Regions from separate parts of the Streptomyces sp. NPDC050738 genome, predicted to be linked through region 3. Evidence: riboswitches for the same ligand, from Rfam matches in the RefSeq annotation. Region 3 holds a riboswitch; each other region holds the start of a gene.
The links. A riboswitch is a leader RNA that binds a small molecule or an ion and turns the genes downstream of it on or off. The one in region 3 is predicted to bind thiamine pyrophosphate.
Positions count from the first base shown of each region.

Region 1 (3,236 bases), on a different contig from region 3:
GCTCGACGGCATCAACGCACCTACCGGGGACGGCGATGTGCACATCGCGCCGACCGACCCCGAGTCGCTCGCCGACGTCCACATCCGGCTTCAAGTGGGCGAGGACAGTGCGCTCTTCAAGGCCGGCACGGCCCCGCTGATCGCCTTCCTCGACCGTACGGACAAGCTCGTGCCGCTCGGGCAGGAGCGCACGCTGGGTGACTTCGAAGGCAATCTCGAAGAGGCGCTGGGGCGGATTCTCGCCGAGGAGAACGCGGGCTAGGCGCTGGGGGTTTGAGCTGAGCCGCAGCCGGTTCAGGCCTTGCGGCGGCGGCCCCCGCCGCCCTTTCCGCTGCGTACGGGTACGTGTACGGAATCAGGTGCGGCCTGGGGTCCCGTACGGTCCGCGGAGACGACCAGCGCCGCGAGCACCGTGGTCACCGGGACCGAGGCGACCAGACCGATCGAGCCGACCAGCGTCCGTACGATCTCCTCGGCGACCAGCTCGCTGTTGGCGACCATGCCCACGCTGCTCTGTGCGATGGAGAAGAGCAGCAGCAGCGGCAGGGCAGCACCCGCGTAGGCGAGTACGAGGGTGTTGACGACGGAGGCGATGTGGTCGCGGCCGATCCGGATGCCGGCGCGGTACAGCGCCCGTGGGCCCATCGACGGATCGGCCTGGTGCAGCTCCCATACGGCGGAGGTCTGGGTGACCGTCACATCGTCGAGGACACCGAGCGAGCCGATGATGACGCCGGCGAGCAGCAGGCCGCTCATGTCCAGGTGGGGATAGAGACCGTGGATCAGACCGGTGTTGTCGTCGGTGTTGCCGGTCAGATACGCCCAGCCGATGAAGAGCGAGCCGAGCAGCCCGATCAGCAGCAGGGAGATCAGGGTGCCGATGACCGCGACCGAGGTGCGGGCGGTCAGGCCGTGGCACGCGTAGAGGGCGATCAGCATGATCGCGCTCGCCCCGACCACCGCCACGAGCAGCGGGTTCGATCCGTGCAGGATCGCGGGGAGGATGAAGAGGGAGAGGATCGCGAAGGAGACGGCGAGCGCGACCAGCGCCATCACTCCGCGCATCCGGCCCACGACGACCACGGCCACCGCGAAGATGGCGGCGAGCACCGCCATCGGGACCTTGCGGTTCACATCGGTCACCGAGTACTGCAGGTCGTGCGGGGCATCGGGCGCGTACGCCACGACGACCTTCTGCCCCTCGTGCAACTGCCGCGGTGAGTCGGGCTGGACGATGGTGGTGAAGGTACGGCCCTTGTCGTCGCCGGTGGTGACTTCGACGGTCGCCTTCTCGCAGGTGCCCGATGAACTGGATGAGTTGGATTCGGGCGTCGAGGACGTCGAGGACGACGACTGGTTCTGTGCGGCGTTCACGTCCTTGCAGTCGACCTTCTCCACCTGCGTCACCTTGGCCTGCTGGGTCTGCTGGTCGAAGCCGACACCGGTGCGGGCGTGCTCGGGCGCACCGCCGGGCCACAGCACCACCAGACCGACAACCACCGCTGCGGCGAAGGGGATCAGGACCGCGGCGATCACCTTGCGCAGATGCCGGGACACGGGCGCCGCGGGGCCGTGGCTGTGGGAGTGGCCGTGCGCCTCGTGCGTGTCGTGGGGAGAAGTCACCGCCCGATCATCGCAAGAACGAGGGGGGCCCTCTGTTCACCGCGCCAGACATGACGCTAGCGTGGGGGCACCTTTGCACACGCGGGAGCTCGGAGCACCGGGCTGAGAGGGCGCTGACAGCACACCAGCTGCGCCGACCGCCGAACCTGTTACCGGGTAATGCCGGCGTAGGGAGTAGGTCTCATGACCACAGCAGATGCACACACGCCTGCCGTCAGCCAGGACACAACGGACACAGCGGCCGAGACCGGGCGCACGCCCGGCTGGCACAAGGGCTATGTGGAGGGCTCGCGCCCCGATCTCCGGGTGCCGGTCCGTCAGGTGCACCTCACCAACGGCAAGGACGTGACGCTGTACGACACGTCGGGTCCGTACACCGATCCCACCATCGACACCGACGTACGCCGCGGCCTCAGCCCGCTGCGGGAGAACTGGATCATCGGGCGCGGTGACACCGAGGAGTACGCGGGCCGCCCGGTCCGCCCCGAGGACGACGGGATCAAGCACACCTCGCCGCGCGGGGGGCTACGCAACCTGGACGCGGTCTTCCCGGGCCGTCCGCGCCAGCCCCGCAGGGGGCGCGAGGGGCGCGCGGTGAGCCAGCTCGCGTACGCCAAGCGCGGGGAGATCACCCCGGAGATGGAGTACGTCGCGATCCGCGAGAACGTCTCCCCCGAGGTGGTGCGCGAGGAGATCGCGGCGGGCCGGGCCGTGCTGCCCGCCAACGTCAACCACCCGGAGATCGAGCCGATGATCATCGGCAAGCGGTTCCTGGTGAAGGTGAACGCCAACATCGGCAATTCGGCGGTCACTTCCTCCATCGAGGAGGAGGTGGACAAGATGACATGGGCGACCAAGTGGGGCGCGGACACGGTCATGGACCTGTCCACCGGCCGCAACATCCACACCACGCGCGAGTGGGTGCTGCGCAACTCCCCCGTCCCGATCGGCACTGTGCCGCTCTATCAGGCCCTGGAGAAGGTGGACGGCCGGGCCGAGGAGCTGACCTGGGAGATCTACAAGGACACGGTCATCGAACAGGCCGAGCAGGGCGTCGACTACATGACGGTGCACGCGGGCGTCCGTCTCGCGTACGTACCGCTCACCGCACGCCGCAAGACCGGGATCGTCTCGCGCGGCGGATCGATCATGGCGGCCTGGTGCCTGGCGCACCACAAGGAGTCGTTCCTCTACGAGAACTTCGAGGAGCTCAGCGACATCCTCGCGGCGTACGACGTGACGTACTCGCTCGGCGACGGGCTGCGGCCCGGGTCGATCGCGGACGCCAACGACGAAGCCCAGTTCGCGGAGTTGAGGACCCTCGGGGAACTCAACACGATCGCCAAACGTCATGATGTACAGACGATGATCGAGGGCCCGGGACACGTCCCGATGCACAAGATCAAGGAGAACATCGACCTCCAGCAGGAGATCTGTGAAGAGGCCCCGTTCTACACCCTGGGGCCGCTGACCACCGATGTGGCGCCCGCCTACGACCACATCACCTCCGGCATCGGTGCGGCGATGATCGCCTGGTGGGGCACGGCGATGCTCTGCTATGTCACGCCCAAGGAGCACCTCGGTCTGCCCAACCGTGACGACGTGAAGACCGG
Region 1 covers NZ_JBFAHN010000001.1:677,633-680,868, forward strand. Annotated here, with positions in the region: gene AB0H78_RS03370 (SsgA family sporulation/cell division regulator) at 1-262, shown strand, start outside; gene AB0H78_RS03375 (YibE/F family protein) at 295-1,623, opposite strand; TPP riboswitch at 1,695-1,814, shown strand; gene thiC (phosphomethylpyrimidine synthase ThiC) at 1,807-3,236, shown strand, end outside.
Region 1: it holds a riboswitch for thiamine pyrophosphate, as region 3 does, so the genes downstream of both, thiC (phosphomethylpyrimidine synthase ThiC) here and AB0H78_RS22225 (thiamine ABC transporter substrate-binding protein) in region 3, are expected to answer to the same signal.

Region 2 (3,236 bases), on a different contig from region 3:
TGGTCGGCCTGGGCGACGACCTGACCCCCTTCGCCCGCGAGCACCTCCCCTTCCTGAGGCCGTCGTTCGACGCCATGACCACGCCGGCCCTCATCGTGGCCGGGGACCACGACCAGTCGGCGCTGTCCACCCGCGGGCCGGACTGGTTCACCGACCCGTACACCTACAGCCCGGGCGAGAAGAGCCTGCTCACGCTGTTCGGCGCGGAGCACTCGCTCGGCGGCATCGCGGGACACGAGGCCGCCGAGACGACGGACGAGAACCCCGCGCGCGTCGCTCTGCTCCAGCAGGTCAGCACCGCCTTCCTGCGCGGCGCCCTCTGCGGCGACGAGGTCGGCTTCAAGACGGCGACAGCCGAACTCGCCTCAGGACAGAGCCCGTTGGGGATGCTGCAGAGCAGGCAGGCGGCTCAGTAGAGCGTCGGCAGGCTGCTGCGCGGCCAGGCGAGCACCGCGAAGATCTGCGCGGCGGCGGCCTGTTCGATGGCCTGGGTGGTGCCGGCGCTGCCGAAGCGCATCAGGCCGGTGGCGCTGTCGCGCTGCTGCGACCAGATGTGGTCCGCGTAATCGGCCATCGCCTGCTGGTAGGTGCGTCCGCCGGTCACCGATTCGAGCAGCAGGAGGTTCTTGAAGAAGATGGAGTTGAAGAAGACGGGCTGGTCCAGCAGCCGGCCTTCGGTGACGTAGTAGGTGTACGCGGCCTCCGCCGTGCGCCGGGCGTTGCGGAGGTGGTCGCGGTCGTGGGTCGCCTCGTACAGCAGGACGCCAACGCCGACCGGGACACCCTGGTTGTACGACCAGAGGGTTCTGTCGACCGTGCTCGTCAGGCCGAGGTGGTCCCAGTAGAGGCCCTCGGGGCTCAGCAGGTGGCGGTTGGTCCAGTCGTAGAACCTTCTGGCCGCCTCCAGGTAGGAGGCCCGTCCGGTGATCCGGTGTAGGCGCAGGCCCAGTTGGGCGCCCGGCATGTTGGAGACGGTGTTGCGGTCCTGGCTCCAGTCGGCCTGCGTCCAGAACACTCCGCCGGGGGCCGCGTGGTCCTGGTCGGTGTCCCAGCCCGACGCGATCAGCGCGAAGATCTCCTCGGCGCGCCGCAGGGCGGCTTTCTCCCCGGTCTGGAGGTGGCGCTGGATCTTGGCGAGGCCGACCCACTCGTTGTCGTCGTAGAACATGTCGCCGCCCGCACCGTGGGGTGCGACCGGATAGGAGGCGTAGCCGGGCAGGCCGGTCGTGCCGCCCGCCGCGTTCCAGTAGTGCTCCTGGGCCCGGGCGCGCCGGGCCAGTTCCGGCGCGTAGCGGGGGTCCGCGTGGGCCAGGTCGAGGGCGGCGATGTGGACCTGGGAGTACGGCCATTCGTAGGAGTACGGGCGGTCGTCGGCGGCGGCCGGGTACTGCTCGCGGACGAGTCCGGTGCCGTCCGCCGCGTCGAGGTACGTCCCGAGTGCGTCGTACGTGGCTCTCGCACGGCCCAGGGAGCGGGATGCGTACGAGGCCGGGGCGGCTGCGGCGGCAGTGGTCGCCGGGGCCGCGGCCAGCGCGGCCAGGCCGGCGCCGAGCACCAGACGGCGTGAGGGGGATCTGCGCATACGGGCGTCTCCATTCGAGGCGGTGGACGGAGGACGGGCTGTTGGACAACGTTGTCAGCAGCCCGTGAGGGCGTCAACGGGCCGTACGGAAAAGGATGTTGGCGACACGCCGATACGGGCGAGCGACGGCCGGGCGGCGCCCCGGTGCCCCCACCGGGTGGACAGAATCGCAGGCCGGGCTATTCTTTCGGCCGAACCGGACACGGGGTGCCCCGCACGAGGGCTGAGAACACACCCGTCGAACCTGATCCAGTTAAAACTGGCGGAGGGATGTCTTCCATGTCGTTGCCGTATGCCCAGGGTGAGCGCACCGTCACCGATCCGCAGCCTGCTTTCGGCGGGCGCATGCCCACCGCTCCGGGCGATCTCCGTGTCGAGGCGCACGGCATAGCCCCCGTTCCCGAGGACCGCCGCTATGGCGGCCCCGGCCGGCTGTTCACCGTCTGGTTCGCCCCGAACCTGACGATGACCGGTGTGTTCACCGGCACCGTCGGCATCGCCCTGGGTCTGGACTTCGCCACGGCGCTCGCCGCCGTCGTGCTCGGGACCCTGCTCGGCGCCGCGCCCACCGCGTATCTCGGCACGTGGGGAAGCCAGACCGGTACCGGTCAACTCCCGCTCGCCAAGCTGGCGTTCGGCCGGGGTGTCGTTCTGCCGGGAGCTCTGCAGTGGCTGTCGTCCATCGCCTGGGACGCGCTGATCGGGCTCTTCGGCGGCGACGCGCTCGCCCAGCTGTGCGGCTGGCCGTTCTGGCTGGGCGTGCTGGTCATGATGGCCGCCCAGGGTGCGCTCGGCGTCCTGGGGTACGAGGCGATCCACCGGCTCCAGACCGTGATGACCTTCGTGCTCGCCGCGGCCTTCGCCGTACTCGCCACGAAGCTCCTGCACGGCGTCCATCCGGCGGCCACCGGAAGCGCGCACGGCGCGGACAGGGCCGGTGCGTTCGTCCTGACCTGCACCATCGCCCTGAGCCTGGCACTGTCCTGGGCTCCGTACGCCAGCGACTTCAGCCGCTATCTGCCGCGCACCACCTCCCGCCCGCGGATGTTCGTCTTCACGCTGCTCGGCATCAGCGTGTCCTTCGTGGCGGTCCAGACCCTCGGTCTGTGGGGCGCCTCGGTCTTCACCGACCAGACCGCCCGCGGCATCGACGGCCTGCTGGGCGGCGGCGCGCTCGGTGCGTTCGGGCTGCTCGCCGTGGCGCTCGCCGCGCTGTGCAGCAACGCGATGAACGACTACAGCGGTTCGCTGGCGCTGCAGACCCTCGGCCTCCGTGTACCGCGTCCGCTCGCCGCGGCACTCGCCGCCGCGCTCGGCTTCCCGCTCGTGCTGTGGATGCACGCGGCGGACACCACGACCCGCTTCCAGAACGTGCTGCTGCTCGTCGGCTACTGGATCCCCGGGTTCGTCGCGATCGTGGCGGTCGACTGGATCGTCCGCGCGAGGACCCGCGGCGGCGCCCCGGTCGATCTGGCCGCCGAGAGCGCCCGCCGGCAGCCCTGGTGGCCTGCGGTCACCGCGTTCGCCGTCGCGTTCGCCGCCGCGGTGCCGTTCATGAGCACCAGCCTGTACGTGGGCCCGGTGGCCGAGGCGCTGCACGGCGCCGACCTCGCCTACGGCGTGGCGTTCCTCGTGGCACTCGTGGTCTACACCC
Region 2 covers NZ_JBFAHN010000021.1:84,327-87,562, reverse strand. Annotated here, with positions in the region: gene AB0H78_RS35220 (chlorophyllase) at 1-416, shown strand, start outside; gene AB0H78_RS35215 (glycoside hydrolase family 76 protein) at 410-1,582, opposite strand; TPP riboswitch at 1,776-1,870, shown strand; gene AB0H78_RS35210 (cytosine permease) at 1,862-3,236, shown strand, end outside.
Region 2: it holds a riboswitch for thiamine pyrophosphate, as region 3 does, so the genes downstream of both, AB0H78_RS35210 (cytosine permease) here and AB0H78_RS22225 (thiamine ABC transporter substrate-binding protein) in region 3, are expected to answer to the same signal.

Region 3 (3,236 bases):
GCGGCGGCGACAGCAGGCCCGAGAGCGGGCAGGGTGACCTTGCGCCAGGCGGCGAACCGCGAAGCGCCCAGCACCCGCGCGGCCTCCTCCTGCCGGGGGTCGAGCTGGGACCAGAGGCCGCCCACGGTCCGTACGACGACCGCGTAGTTGAAGAAGACATGGGCGAGCAGGATGGCCCAGACCGTGGTGTCGAGCCGTACGCCCCACAGCTGGTCGAGCATCCCGCCGCGCCCGAGGACCGCCAGAAAGGCGGTCCCGACGACCACGGTCGGCAGCACGAACGGCACGGTCACGATGGCCCGCAGCAGCTGCTTCCCCCGGAAGTCGAAGCGCGCGAAGACATACGCACCGGGCAGCGCGATCAGCAGCGTCAGAGCGGTCGACGCGAGCGCCTGCCACAGGGTGAACCAGAGCACCCGTAGAATGTCCGGCTCGCTCAGCACCTCCCCGATCCGCCCGAACTGCCAGTCGCCGCCCACGTCGAGCCCCCGCCCGACGATCGCGACGACCGGATAGGCGAAGAAGAGCGCGAAGAACGCGACGGGACCGGCCATGAGCCCGATCCGCACCGCGTTCCCGCGCACAGCGGCCTTTACTTCAGGACGAGCGAGGACCACGACTTGACCCACTGGTCACGGTTCTTGGCGATGGTGTCGGGTGCCACGGTCTTCGGATCGGTGACCTTGGCCCCGAACTGGGTGAAGAGCGCGGGCACCTTCGCGTCCTTCGCGACCGGGTCGACGAACATATTGAGCGGCATGTCCTCCTGGAACGCCTTGCTCACCAGGAAGTCGATCAGCGCCTTGCCCCCTGCCGTGTTCTTCGCCCCGTCGAGCAGCCCCGCGAACTCGATCTGCCGGAAGCAGGTCCCGGTGGCGACACCGGTCGGCGCGGTCTTGGGCTGCGGCTTGGCGTACAGCACCTCGACGGGCGGGCTGGAGGCGTACGAGACGACGAGCGGCCTCTCGCCCTTGGCCTTCTTGCCGCCGGCCGATCCGGAGAACTCCTCGTTGTAGGCCTGCTCCCAGCCGTCGACGACCTTCACGCCGTTGGCCTTGAGCTTCTTCCAGTACGTCTCCCAGCCGCCGTCGCCGTACTGGGCGGTGGTGCCGAGCAGGAAGCCGAGGCCGGGGGACGAGGTGGCCGCGTTCTCGGTGACCAGCAGGTTCTTGTACTCCGGCTTCACCAGATCGTCGAAGGACTGCGGCACCGCGATCTTGTGGTCCGCGAAGTACTTCTTGTCGTAGTTGACGCAGATGTCACCGCTGTCGATCGGCGTGACCCGGTGCTTCTCCGCGTCCAGCTGCACGTCCGCCGACACCTGGTCGAGTCCCTTGGCCGTGTACGACTGGAACAGCCCGTTGTCGAGGGCGCGCGAGAGGAGCGTGTTGTCGACGCCGAAGAAGACGTCACCGCGCGGGGACCCCTTGGTGAGGATCTCCTGGTTGAGGGCGGCGCCCGCGTCCCCGCTCTTGAGGACCTTGACCGTGTACCCGGTCTGCTTCGTGAACTCCTTCAGCACGGCCGGGGAGGCGGCGAAGGAGTCGTGACTGACGAGGGTGACGGTCTTGGACGGCGTACCACTGGATGATGTGTCGTCCGAACTCCCGCACGCGGCAAGGGTGGTGACACCCAGCGCGGCGGCGACGGCGGTGACCGTGATTCTGGTGGTGGTGGTGCTCACTGATTTTCCTCCTGGGAGATCCAGGAAGAGACGCGGCCCTGCCCGTGGGAAAGCGGGCAGGGCGCAACAGCTCGAGTGATGACCGAACTTCCTACCCAGAATGACCTGGGCAAGGTTCTGAGGGTCTGCGGTGTGGACCGCACTCTCAGCGCTGTGGCGCTCCCCTGTCGGAATATGAAAATGTGCCGCCAGGCTACACGCCCCTGGTCAGCCCCTACCGCTCGGAGGCGGCCAGCTGACCGCAGGCCCCGTCGATCTCCTGGCCACGCGTGTCCCGTACGGTCACGGGCACACCATGGGCCGCGATCGCCGCGACGAAGGCCTTCTCGTCCTCCGGCCGCGATGCGGTCCACTTCGACCCGGGCGTCGGGTTCAGCGGAATCAGGTTCACATGGACCGGCTTCCCCTTCAGCAGCCGCCCGAGCCGGTCACCGCGCCAGGCCTGGTCGTTGATGTCGCGGATCAGCGCGTACTCGATGGAGACACGGCGCCCGGACTTCTCGGCGTACTCCCATGCCGCGTCCAGCACCTCGCGCACCTTCCACCGCGTGTTCACGGGGACGAGGGTGTCCCGGAGCTCGTCGTCGGGGGCGTGCAGCGAAACGGCCAGCCGGCACTTGAAGCCCTCGTCGGCGAACCGCAGCATCGCCGGGACGAGCCCGACGGTCGAGACGGTGATCCCACGCTGCGAAAGCCCGAGCCCGTCCGGCTCCGGGTCCGTCAGCCGCCGGATCGACCCGACGACGCGCTTGTAGTTGGCGAGCGGCTCGCCCATGCCCATGAAGACGATGTTGGAGAGCCGCGCGGGACCGCCCGGCACCTCCCCGTCGCGCAGGGCACGCATGCCGTCGACGATCTGGTGGACGATCTCGGCGGTGGAGAGATTACGGTCCAGACCCGCCTGCCCCGTGGCACAGAACGGGCAGTTCATGCCGCATCCGGCCTGCGAGGAGATGCACATCGTCACGCGGTCCGGGTAGCGCATCAGCACGGACTCGACGAGCGTCCCGTCGTGCAGCTTCCACAGCGTCTTGCGGGTGGTGTCGTCGTCACAGCTGATGTGACGGATCACGCTCATCAGATCGGGCAGCAGCGCTTCCCGGAGCTTCTCCCGCGAGCCGGCAGGGATGTCGGTCCACTGCTCGGGATCGTGCGCGTACCGCGCGAAGTAGTGCTGCGACAGCTGCTTGGCGCGGAACGGCTTCTCACCGATCGCGGCCACGGCGTCCTTGCGCTCGGCGGGCGTCAGGTCGGCGAGGTGGGTCGGCGGCAGCTTCGCCCCGCGGGGCGCGACAAAAGTGAGTTCTCCGGGCTTAGGCATGGTCCTTCAAGTGTCGCAGACATACGAAGGAGGGCCCGCCGCCCTGTGGACAACGAGCCCTCCCTCAACAAAACCGCAGGTCAGGACCCGACAAACAGCACGAGCAGCAGCCAGACCACCGGCGCGGTCGGCAACAGCGAGTCCAGTCGGTCCATGATGCCGCCGTGGCCCGGAAGCAGCGTGCCCATGTCCTTGATCCCAAGGTCACGCTTGATCATGGATTCGCCCAGG
Region 3 covers NZ_JBFAHN010000008.1:203,674-206,909, reverse strand. Annotated here, with positions in the region: gene AB0H78_RS22230 (iron ABC transporter permease) at 1-554, opposite strand, end outside; gene AB0H78_RS22225 (thiamine ABC transporter substrate-binding protein) at 593-1,684, opposite strand; TPP riboswitch at 1,755-1,860, opposite strand; gene rlmN (23S rRNA (adenine(2503)-C(2))-methyltransferase RlmN) at 1,899-3,005, opposite strand; gene AB0H78_RS22215 (phosphatidate cytidylyltransferase) at 3,086-3,236, opposite strand, start outside.

Region 4 (3,236 bases), on a different contig from region 3:
AGCGTGCGCTCGTCCGCGACCACCTCCAGCTTGATCCAGTCCGTGCCCAGCGCCTCACGGGCGAGGCGCGCGGTCAGCACCGCCTCGCCCGCCGTGAAGCAGCCCGCCGTGTTCGGCAGGACCCGGATCGAGAGGCGGTCCAGTACGGAAAGCACCGAACCCTGGACCGTCGGGTCCAGGCGCCGCATCGCCACGGTCGTCAGCTCGGTGCCGGACGCGACGAGGGCGCGCTCCAGTACGTCCAGGCTGGGTGCGCCGCCCGTTCCCATGATCAGGCGCGAGGTGAAGGCGGTGCCCGCGACGGTCAGCTGGTCGTCGGCCATGGTCAGCCCCCCTGGACTGCGGTGAGGATCTCGACACGGTCGCCGTCGCCGAGCGCGGTGGCGGGCCACTGCCCGCGCGGTACGACCGTCTCGTTGACGGCCGCCGCGACGCCGGAGGGTGCCGCGCTGAGCGTGGCGACCAGCAGGTCGAGGGTGGTCCCCGGTGTGAGGGTGCGGGCGTCCCCGTTGACCGAGATGTTCATACGGACTGCTCCTGTCGTACGAGGGGGAAGCGCCGGGGCGTGAACGGCCGCGCCTCTTCGGGGAGTTCACCGGTGACCAGCACATGCGCCATGACGTCGCCGGTCACCGGCGTCAGGAGCACCCCGTTGCGGAAGTGCCCGGTGGCCAGGTGCAGCCCAGGTACCTCGGTGGGGCCGAGCAGCGGAGCGTTGTCGGGGGAGCCAGGGCGGAGCCCGGCCCGGGTCTCGGTGAGGGGGAGTTCCGTGATGCCGGGGACGAGTTCATGGGCGTCGCGCAGCAGCTCGTACACCCCGCCCGCCGTGACCGTGGTGTCCCAGCCGAGCTCCTCGCTGGTCGCGCCGACGACGAGCTCGCCGTTCTCGCGCGGCACGAGATAGATGTGGCTGCCCCGGACCACGGCCCGCACCGTCCGCGAGAGGAAGGGCGCGTACGCGGGCGGCACCGTCAGCCGCAGGACCTGGCCCTTCACCGGGCGTACGGCGACGTCCGCGAGCCGCCCGCTGAGGCTGCCCGCGGCCACCACCACCTGGTCGGCGGCCAGCTCCGTGCCGTCGGTGAGAACCGCGCCCGCGGCCCGGTCGCGTACGAGAGCGAGCCGCTCCACCCAACCGCGGTGGAAGACGACCCCGGCCCGCTCGCACGCCACCACCAGCGCCGCGGTCAGCCGCCGCGGATCGACCTGGTGGTCGCCGTCGACCCGCAGGCCCCCACGTACGCCCGGCGCGAGCATTGGCTCCAGGCGCCGGCACTCGCGCCCCGTGAGCCACTCCGATTCGAGGCCCGAGCGGCGCTGCAGGGCGTGCAGTTCGCGCAGGTGGGCGCGGTCGTCGGTGTCCAGGGCGACCGCGAGGGTGCCGCAGGTGCGGTAGCCGATGTCGCGCCCCGAGGCCTCTTCCAGCTCGGCGGCGAAGGCCGGATAGCGTGCGGCGGAGGCCACGTTGAGGGCGAGCAGGGTCTCCTCGCCGTAGTGCAGCTCGGTGACGGCGGCGAGCATGCCCGCCGCGACCTGCGCGGCACCGCCGCCGGGTTCGGGGTCGGCGAGCGCGGTCCGCAGCCCGCGCTGCGCCGCCCGCCAGGCCGTGACGAGACCGATGATCCCGCCTCCGACCACGAGAACATCTGAAGAGTTACGTGGATGCATGGGCGTCCAGCCCCTCCCTTCGCCGGCATGACCCGGATCAGGTTCGTACGGTCGGAGGCCGCCCAGCCTCCCTCTCAGCCCGGTGCGTCCGGGCTCCCGCGAGTGCCTTACGGTGGCCACCCTAGCCCCCGGTCCCAACCCCCAGTAAGGGAGCAGTCGCTGTGGCACGGTCGCTCGACGGACTCGTCCTCAGCCCGGTCGCCGACCAGGCCCCCGGGCAGGTCGGCACCAGGACCCGCTTCACGTATCACGAGCAGGGCGGCCGGATCTGGGCCGAGTACGAGGGCGGCGACGTGGAGCTCGGACGGCTCGTCGGCACGCGTGCGGGGGACCGGATCGACTTCCGTTATGTCCAGTTGAAGCGCGACGGGCAGACCGCCTCGGGGCACTGTGTGTCGGTCGTCGTCGAACTCCCCGACGGGCGGATCCGTCTCGAGGAGACCTGGGAGTGGGAGTCGCAGCAGGGGAGCGGCACGAGCGTGGTGGAGCAGCTCGTGGAGCAGCCCCTTTCCTGACGGTCCGTCAGATAGTTAGGGTGGCGGGGTGAGCGAACTGAGGAAAGTCGTCATCGTCGGCGCCGGCATGGCGGGCGTCCAGACCGCGGTGGCCCTGCGCGAACAGGGCTTCGGGGGCGCCGTCACGCTGATCGGCGACGAACCGCACCCGCCGTACGACCGGCCGCCGCTCTCCAAGGCGGTTCTCCTCGGGACGGCGGAAAGCTCCGCCTTCGACGTCGACTTCGAGGCGCTCGGCGTCGAACTCCTCCTGGGGCGCGAGGTCACAGGCCTGCGCCCGCAGGCGCGCGAGCTGGACACCACGGCCGGCCCCGTTCCGTACGACACCCTGGTCGTCGCCACCGGCGCGTACCCCCTGACGCTTCCCGGCACGGAAGGCGTCCCTGGCATCCATCTGCTCCGTACGCTCGACGACGCCGGACGGCTGCGGCCGGTCCTCGCCGCGCGCCAGGACGTGGTCGTCGTCGGGGCGGGCTGGATCGGCGCGGAGTTCGCGACGGCCGCGCGCGCGGCCGGCTGCACGGTGACCGTGGTCGAGGCGGCCGGGCGGCCCCTCGCGGGCGCGCTGCCCGCCGAGATCACCGCACCGATGGCCCACTGGTACGCGGAGAGCGGCGTCGAACTCCTCACCGGAGCAAGGGTCCTGGCGATCGAACCGGGGACGGTCGTGCTGGAGGACGGCCGCAGGCTGTCCGCCGGGGCCGTGGTCGTCGGGATCGGCGCACGGCCCGCGACCGGGTGGCTCGCGGGCTCCGGTATCGCGCTCGGCCCGGACGGCGCCGTCACCGCCGACGCGCAGCTGCGGTCCTCGCTGCCCGAGGTGTACGCCGTCGGGGACTGCGCCTCCTTCCCGTCGGGGCGCTACGGCGAGCGCCTCCTCGTCCACCACTGGGACAACGCGCTGCAGGGGCCGCGCACGGTCGCGGCGAACATCATCGGGACGGCCGGGGAGACCTACGACCCGGTCCCGTACTTCTGGTCCGAGCAGTTCGGCCGCTTCGTCCAGTACGCCGGCCACCACGCCGCCGCCGACACCCTGCTGTGGCGCGGCGA
Region 4 covers NZ_JBFAHN010000014.1:138,641-141,876, reverse strand. Annotated here, with positions in the region: gene AB0H78_RS29790 (thiazole synthase) at 1-323, opposite strand, end outside; gene thiS (sulfur carrier protein ThiS) at 326-526, opposite strand; gene thiO (glycine oxidase ThiO) at 523-1,668, opposite strand; TPP riboswitch at 1,666-1,778, opposite strand; gene AB0H78_RS29775 (hypothetical protein) at 1,830-2,183, shown strand; gene AB0H78_RS29770 (FAD-dependent oxidoreductase) at 2,251-3,236, shown strand, end outside.
Region 4: it holds a riboswitch for thiamine pyrophosphate, as region 3 does, so the genes downstream of both, thiO (glycine oxidase ThiO) here and AB0H78_RS22225 (thiamine ABC transporter substrate-binding protein) in region 3, are expected to answer to the same signal.